DNA from 2 places in the Halomonas chromatireducens genome. Region 2 is predicted to be linked to the other one. Evidence: predicted binding sites of a transcription regulator. Region 2 holds the regulator's gene; the other holds the start of a gene.
What was found. The regulator sigma-54, encoded in region 2, starts transcription at its own class of promoters, with help from an activator protein. The targets are predictions, from matches to a motif close to TGGCACNNNNNTTGCTNT.

Region 1: glnL (nitrogen regulation protein NR(II)) is a predicted target of sigma-54. The motif match lies at 1,408-1,425, and genes of this name have one in related genera.

What each region holds. Positions count from the first base shown of each region.
Region 1 is NZ_CP014226.1:23,378-27,098, forward strand. Features, by position in the region: gene glnA (glutamate--ammonia ligase) at 1-507, shown strand, start outside; gene LOKO_RS00110 (DUF4124 domain-containing protein) at 699-1,244, shown strand; gene glnL (nitrogen regulation protein NR(II)) at 1,496-2,569, shown strand; gene ntrC (nitrogen regulation protein NR(I)) at 2,562-3,721, shown strand, end outside.
Region 2 is NZ_CP014226.1:1,215,730-1,219,450, forward strand. Features, by position in the region: gene rapZ (RNase adapter RapZ) at 1-14, opposite strand, end outside; gene ptsN (PTS IIA-like nitrogen regulatory protein PtsN) at 54-530, opposite strand; gene hpf (ribosome hibernation-promoting factor, HPF/YfiA family) at 536-844, opposite strand; gene LOKO_RS05690 (RNA polymerase factor sigma-54) at 954-2,372, opposite strand; gene lptB (LPS export ABC transporter ATP-binding protein) at 2,531-3,256, opposite strand; gene lptA (lipopolysaccharide transport periplasmic protein LptA) at 3,264-3,721, opposite strand, start outside.

The sequences.
Region 1 (3,721 bases), 1.2 Mb from region 2:
ATCATCAAGCACGCCCCTGCCCTGAACGCCTTCACCAATGCCTCCACCAACTCCTACAAGCGTCTGGTTCCTGGCTTCGAGGCGCCGGTCATGCTGGCCTACAGTGCTCGCAACCGCTCCGCTTCCATTCGCATTCCTTACACCGCCAGCCCCAAGGGCAAGCGCGTCGAGTGCCGTTTCCCGGATCCGACCGCCAACCCTTACCTGTGCTTCGCGGCGATGCTGATGGCGGGTATCGACGGTATCAAGAACAAGATCCACCCCGGCGATGCCATGGACAAGAACCTGTACGACCTGCCGCCGGAAGAGGGCAAGAAGGTTCCGACCGTGGCCAGTAGCCTGGATCAGGCTCTGGAGGCGCTGGATGCCGATCGTGCCTTCCTCACCGAGGGTGGCGTCTTCACGGATGACATGATCGATGCCTATATCGAGCTCAAGATGGAAGACGTGGAGCGTATCCGCATGAGTACGCATCCGGTCGAATTCGACATGTACTACAGCTGCTGAGGCATGCTGCGCGCCCGGTCCGGCAAGGCGGATCGGGCGCTCGGACGCTTCGGTGTCTGATAATCAAAGGGGCTCCGTTCATCTAGGCGGAGCCCCTTTTTGTCGTACACTGGACTCCATGGCTTGATACGACAGGCAGCCGACCGTGACGTCCAACCGATACGGGGCGCTGACGAAGGAGACCGATCCTCATGAAGAAGGCGCTTTTGGTAATCATTGGGCTGCTGGTCGCCTCCTCTGCCCTGGCGACAACCATCTATCGCACCGTCGACTCTCAGGGCAACGTGATCTTCACCGACAGTCCGGGCGGAGGTGGCGAGCCGGTGGAGCTCGCGCCGCTCACGGTGGTGCCCTCCCGGGAGCTACCCGGAAGTGCAGAGCCGCCGCGGGTGGAGGGCGTTGCGCCGCGTGCCAGCGCATCCCCGGGCCAGCCCTTCATGCCCTACGATGTCTTTCGTATCGCTTCGCCAGCGAATGGCGCTGAGCTGGCCGCCAGCCATGCAGGCAACGTGCAGGTGGAGCTTACCATCGAACCTGAGCTGCGGCCCGACCATCAGGCCCGGTTGCTGGTGAACGGCAGGGTGAGCCAGACCGCGATGCACACCGCTGTCTTCATGCTCACCGATCTCGATCGTGGCCAGTACGTGATCCAGGCTGAGCTGCTGGATGGGAGCGGTGAGATTCGCCATCGCACCCAGCCGGTGACGCTCCATGTTCGGCGATCTCCTGCCGGTTGAGGTGGGCTCGGTTCCCCGGCTCGCCCTTCTTTCACCCACCCGTGCCCCAAGGGTGAGCGATTCCCCGCCCCACGCTGGTGGACACTTCTTTATTGCACCATGATAGTGCAGGTCATGGCCGCCACGATGCCCTGAAACGGCGCCAAGCCGTGGGTTTCAAGATTGGCGCGGTTCTTGCTTTAGCTAGGAGTGGCTAGGGTAGTTACAGGAATCCTGGCTTGCACAGGGGTTTCGCCGGCTGCGCGAAACGGGTGCATGTTCACACCAAGAGAAGACCAATGCATCGACGTCTGATGGAACACCTCACCACTGCGGTGCTGCTACTGGATGGCAGCCTGCGCCTGAGCGGGATGAACCCCGCCGCTGAAGCACTGCTGGCGGTAAGTCTTGGGCGCGTGAAGGGGATGCGGCTGTCGACGCTGGTCACCGAGGACGATGGCATGAGCGCGGTGCTGGCCAAGTCACGCGATGATGGCCATCCCTTCACTCAGCGGGAGGTGAGGCTGGCGCTTGTAACCGGTGCGGTGATCACCATCGACTATACCGTGACGCCTCTGTCGGAGGAGGAACTCCTGGTCGAGATGGAGCCTCGCGATCGCTTGCTGCGGATCTCCCGGGAGGAGGCGCTGCTCAACCGGCAGGAGGCGATCAAGGTGCTCTCCCGTGGCCTGGCCCATGAGGTAAAGAACCCGCTGGGGGGGATCCGCGGCGCCGCGCAGCTGCTGGAGCGTGACCTCGATGATCCCGCGCTTGCCGAATTCACCCGTATCATTGTCGAGGAGGTGGACCGCCTGCGGGATCTGGTGGACTGCATGCTGGGCCCGAACCAACTGGTGCGCCATGAGCCGCTCAACATCCATAAAGTGCTCGAGCGGGTGCGTACTCTACTGATGGCCGAGACTCCGATTGTTCAGGTGGAGCGTGACTACGACCCCAGTCTGCCCGACTTCCCGGGTGACGAGGCGCAGATGATCCAGGCCGTGCTGAACGTGGCACGTAACGCCGTGGAAGCCATGGCAGAGGCCGGCACGGAACAGCCGCACCTGCTGATGAGAACCCGGGCACGGCGTCAGTTCACGCTGGGTGCGGAGAGACATCGCCTGGTCTGCGAGGTGGCGCTGATCGACAACGGCCCTGGCGTTCCCGAGAGCCTGCAGGAGACGCTCTTCTACCCCATGGTGTCGGGCCGTGCCGAAGGCAGCGGGCTCGGGCTGTCCATCGCGCAGGGCATCCTGCATCAACATCAGGGCTTGATCGAATGCGAATCCAGCCCTGGTCATACCGAATTTCGCTTGCTTATACCCCTGGAGAGGCGCCATGACTGATGTCGCACGTGTCGCTGTCGTCGATGATGATCGTGCCATTCGCTGGGTGCTGGAGCGCGCCCTGGCCCAGCCCGACCTTGATGTCGAATGCATTGAGCGGGCCGACCTGGCGCTCAGCCGGCTGCTGGACGACCCGCCGGATGTACTGGTTACCGATATTCGCATGCCGGGCATCGACGGCCTGGACCTGATGTCAAGGGTGCGGGATGTGCATCCCGACCTGCCGGTCATCGTGATGACCGCACACTCCGACCTGGATAGTGCGGTTGCCTCTTATCAGGGCGGTGCCTTCGAGTACCTGCCCAAGCCCTTCGACGTCGACGAGGCGTTGGCGCTGGTGCGTCGTGCCGTCGCCCATGCACGGGAGCGCAAGCGGCCGGTCAGCGTGCCCGAGGGGCTGGATGCCGAGATCATCGGCGAGGCCCCGGCCATGCAGGAGGTGTTTCGCGCCATTGGCCGGCTGTCGCACTCCCACATCACGGTGCTGATCAACGGCGAATCGGGTACCGGCAAGGAGCGCGTGGCCCGTGCCCTGCATCAGCACAGCCCGAGAACGGGCAAGCCGTTCATCGCGCTGAACATGGCGGCGATACCACGTGACCTGATCGAGTCGGAGCTGTTCGGCCATGAGAAGGGGGCCTTTACCGGTGCCACCGCCCAGCGCCAGGGGCGTTTCGAGCAGGCTGATGGCGGTACGCTGTTTCTCGACGAGATCGGTGACATGCCTGCCGAGACCCAGACCCGGCTGCTGCGGGTACTGGCCGACGGCGAATTCTACCGGGTCGGCGGTCACACGCCGGTGAAGGTGGACGTGCGCATCATTGCCGCGACCCATCAGAACCTCGAGACCCTGGTCGAGGACGGACGCTTTCGTGAGGACCTCTTCCATCGCCTCAACGTGATCCGCGTGCATCTGCCGAAGCTGGCCGAGCGGCGCGAGGATATCCCGAGGCTGGCGCGGCACTTCCTGGCCGAGGCGTCCAAGGAGCTGTCGACCGACGTCAAGGTGCTCACCAAGGATGCCGAGACCCACCTGACCCGGCTACCATGGCCCGGCAACGTGCGCCAGCTGGAGAATACCTGCCGCTGGCTGACGGTGATGGCATCCGGACGCGAGGTCCTGATCGAGGACCTGCCGCCGGAGCTGCGTGA
Region 2 (3,721 bases):
ATCACGAGCTGCATGCGGGTCTCCTGGTTGGCTGGCCGGGCGGCCCGGGAAGGTCAGAGCGGCGTCGGCGTCTGTCGTCGAATGGCTTCAATGAGCCGCTCGTGGAGCTCACGTTGGCTGTTGCTCTTGCGCAGTGCCACTCGAGTGTCGACATCGTTCATGATGCTGGCCACCTGGCTGAGTAGCGCCAGATGTGTATCGTCCGCCTCTTCCGGGACCAGCAGTACGAAGACCAGGTCGACCGGCTCGCCGTCGATGGCGTCGAAATCGATAGGCTCCGCCAGCTGGAGGAAGGCCGCGACCGGACTGTGACAGTGGGGGCTCCTGGCGTGAGGAATGGCCACCCCATTGCCGATGCCCGTGCTACCGAGGCGTTCTCTGCCGATCAGGCGGGCAAAGACTTCCTGGCTGTCGAGGCTCGGCGTGTTCTGTGCGATGAAGGTGCTGAAGAATTCCAGCACCCGTTTCTTGCTGCCACCGGGGACGCCGAACAAGGCGCGCTCCGGCGGCAGAATGGTTTCCAGTGTCATGGCAATCAGCGAATGCCGGCGCCCTGGGCGCGGGCCTGGGCTTTTTCCTTGTGTTTGACCAGTTGACGGTCGAGCTTGTCGGTCAGTGCGTCAATAGCGGCGTACATGTCGGGATCGGTGGCCTCGGCATGAAGGTCGGCGCCGGCAGCATGCAGGGTGCAGGCGGCCAGTTGACGCTCCTTCTCTACCGAAAGCGTGACCTGGACGTTGGTGATGTTGTCGTAGTGGCGCTGCACGCGGGTCAGTTTTTCGCTGACGTAGTCACGCAGGGCATCGGTCAGTTCCACATGGTGGCCGGTAATATTGACTTGCATGACAGGCTCCTTCGTCCTTCGGGTGGTGCCTCGATTGTAACCCTTTTTGAGGCCCTGCAAACCCCTCCCTTTCCGGTTTCCTGCGAAGGGTCAAGAGAGCGGGCTGGGGTCAGCGAAATCGCTTGCGCTCGCTTGAGGAGGGTATGCCCAACGCTTCCCGGTACTTGGCGACGGTTCGCCGCGCAACGCGGATGCCGTCCTCGGCCAGCAGATCGACCAGGCGACTGTCCGACAGCGGCTTGCGGGGCGGCTCGTCCTGTACTAGCTTGCGGATCCGGGCACGGATCGCGGTGCTGGAATAGGCGTCGCCTTCGCCTTCTCCGCCGCCGACATGGCTGGAGAAGAAGAACTTGAGTTCGAACACGCCGCGCGGCGTGTGGATGAATTTCTGGGTCGTTACGCGAGAGATGGTCGACTCATGCATATCCACGGCCTGGGCAATATCAGCCAGTATCAGTGGCCGCATGGCCTCCTCCCCCTGCTCGAGAAAGTCGAGCTGGCGGGCCATGATCTCGCGGCCGACCCGCAGCAGGGTGTCGTTCCGGCTGGCCAGGCTCTTCATCAGCCAGCGCGCCTCCTGAAGGTGATCCTTGAGAAACTGGTTGTCCTGGCTCTTGTCGGCGCGCCTTACCAGGGCCACGTAATCGGGCTGGATGCGCAGTCTTGGCAGGGCGTCGGCGTTGAGCTCGACACGCCAGCCGCGCTCGTCATGGTGAGCGAGCAGGTCGGGGGTGATGTAATTGCCACTCACCTCGGCGAACTCGCTGCCCGGGCGCGGGTCCAGCGAGCGAATCAGACCGATCACCTCCTCCAGGGCCTCATCGTCCAGCCCCAGGCGGCGCTTGAGCAGTCGGCGATCGTCGCTGGCCAGGGCTTCGAGGAACTGGCGGACGAGGCGCCTGGCCTGGGGGAGCAGCGGGGTGTCGTCGGGTAGTGCCGCGAGCTGCAGCATCAGGCATTCACGCAGGTCCCGGGCAAAGACACCGGTAGGTTCGAATTGCTGCAGACGCAGCAGCACCTGCTCGACCTCCCGGGTTGGCAGGCCCTCGAGGCCCTGCTGGCGGAGCCCGTCGCGAATCTCTTCCAGCGGCTGCGCCAGGTAGCCGGTGCCGTCCACGGCATCGATCAGGCTCTCGGCGATCTGGCGCTGGCGCTCGCTGAGATCGGTCATCGCGAGCTGCCAGATCAGGTGGCTGGCCAGGCTCTGCCCGGCGGCCTGGCGTTCAAAATCAGGTCCTTCGCCGCTGCCCGAGCTGGCGCCATGGTCGGGGTAGGTGTCAGACCAGTCGCTGTCGGTGGAAAGTTCAGAGGGAATTTCGCTGGCCCAATCGTCGTCTTGGACCGCTTCGGCGGTCTGTTCGCCGAAGCCGTCGTCGAGTTCCAGCATGGGGTTGGTTTCCAGCGCCTGCTGGATCTCCTGACGCAGATCGAGCGTCGAGAGCTGCAGCAGCGCAATCGCCTGCTGCAGTTGGGGCGTCATGGTCAGCTGAGTGCCGACACGGAGTTGCAAGGATGCTTTCATGGCCATGAGAATAGGGGGCTCATCTGCCGAAAAAAACCACCCTAGCCCCCAATGGTTCGACTTGCAAGTGTTTTGAGTGCAATAAGCATGCCATCCGCAATTTCCGTGCCGAATATGCATGTTTATATTGACAGCAGGCAGTTGTGTTGATCGAGTCGCCAGGTTTAGAGACGGAAGTCCTCGCCGAGATAGACCTCACGCACCCTGCGGTTGGCGAGAATGGCATTGGCATCACCTTCCGCAATGATCTGCCCGTCTCCGACGATGTAGGCGGTATTGCAGATATCCAATGTCTCGCGCACGTTGTGGTCGGTGATCAGGACGCCGATATCACGCGCCTTGAGCTGACGGATGATGCCTTTGATTTCACCAACGGAAATAGGATCCACGCCAGCGAAAGGCTCATCGAGCAGGATGAAGGCCGGCTCGGTGGCCAGCGCCCTGGCGATCTCCACCCGTCGCCGTTCGCCGCCAGACAGGCTCATGCCGAGATTGTTGCGGATATGGGTAACATGAAAGTCTTCCAGCAGCTCTTCCAAGCGCGCATGACGGCCTCGTCGGTCCAGGTCCTTGCGCGTCTCGAGAATGGCCATGATGTTATCCGCCACCGAGAGCTTGCGAAAGATCGAGGCTTCCTGGGGAAGGTAGCCAATGCCGGCGCGGGCACGCTCATGCATGGCCGACCCGCTCAGGTCCAGGTCGTCGATATGCACTTCACCGGCGTCGGCGCGGACCAGGCCAACGATCATGTAGAACGAAGTGGTCTTGCCGGCACCGTTGGGGCCGAGAAGGCCGACGATGCTGCCCTGCTCGATGGAGAGGCTGATGTCGTGTACCACACGGCGACGCTTGTAGCTCTTGGCCAGGTGAGTGGCTCTCAGGGTCTTCATTACCACGTCAGCGCTCCGGTTGCAGGGTCATGCGAATCCGCTGGCGCCCTTCGACACCTTCGCTCTCGGCACGAGCCTGAACCACGCGGCGATCGAGGAAGTACTCCAGATAGCCGCCATCGAAGGTATCGCCCCGCTGATGCAGCTCGGCCCTGTCGATCAGTTCGACGCGGCGCTCGGCGACATGATAGATGATGGTTCGCCCCCAGCCACGCACCACGGGTTCGTCCGGGTCGGGCTGCTGCTCGATATAGGCGCGCTCGCCGGTGGCGATGGCGCGAGTCAGTTCGCCAGCCTGGTTGCGGCGGATCTCGACCCGGTTGCCGGTCAGTTGCATGGTCCCCCGGCGAATGTCCACGTCACCGGTATAGACGGCGGTGCCGGCGGTGTCGTCGAGATCGAGCTGGTCGGCCTCGACTTCGATGGGTTGGTCGGCGTCTCGCTGCTGGGCCAGGGCCGGGCCGC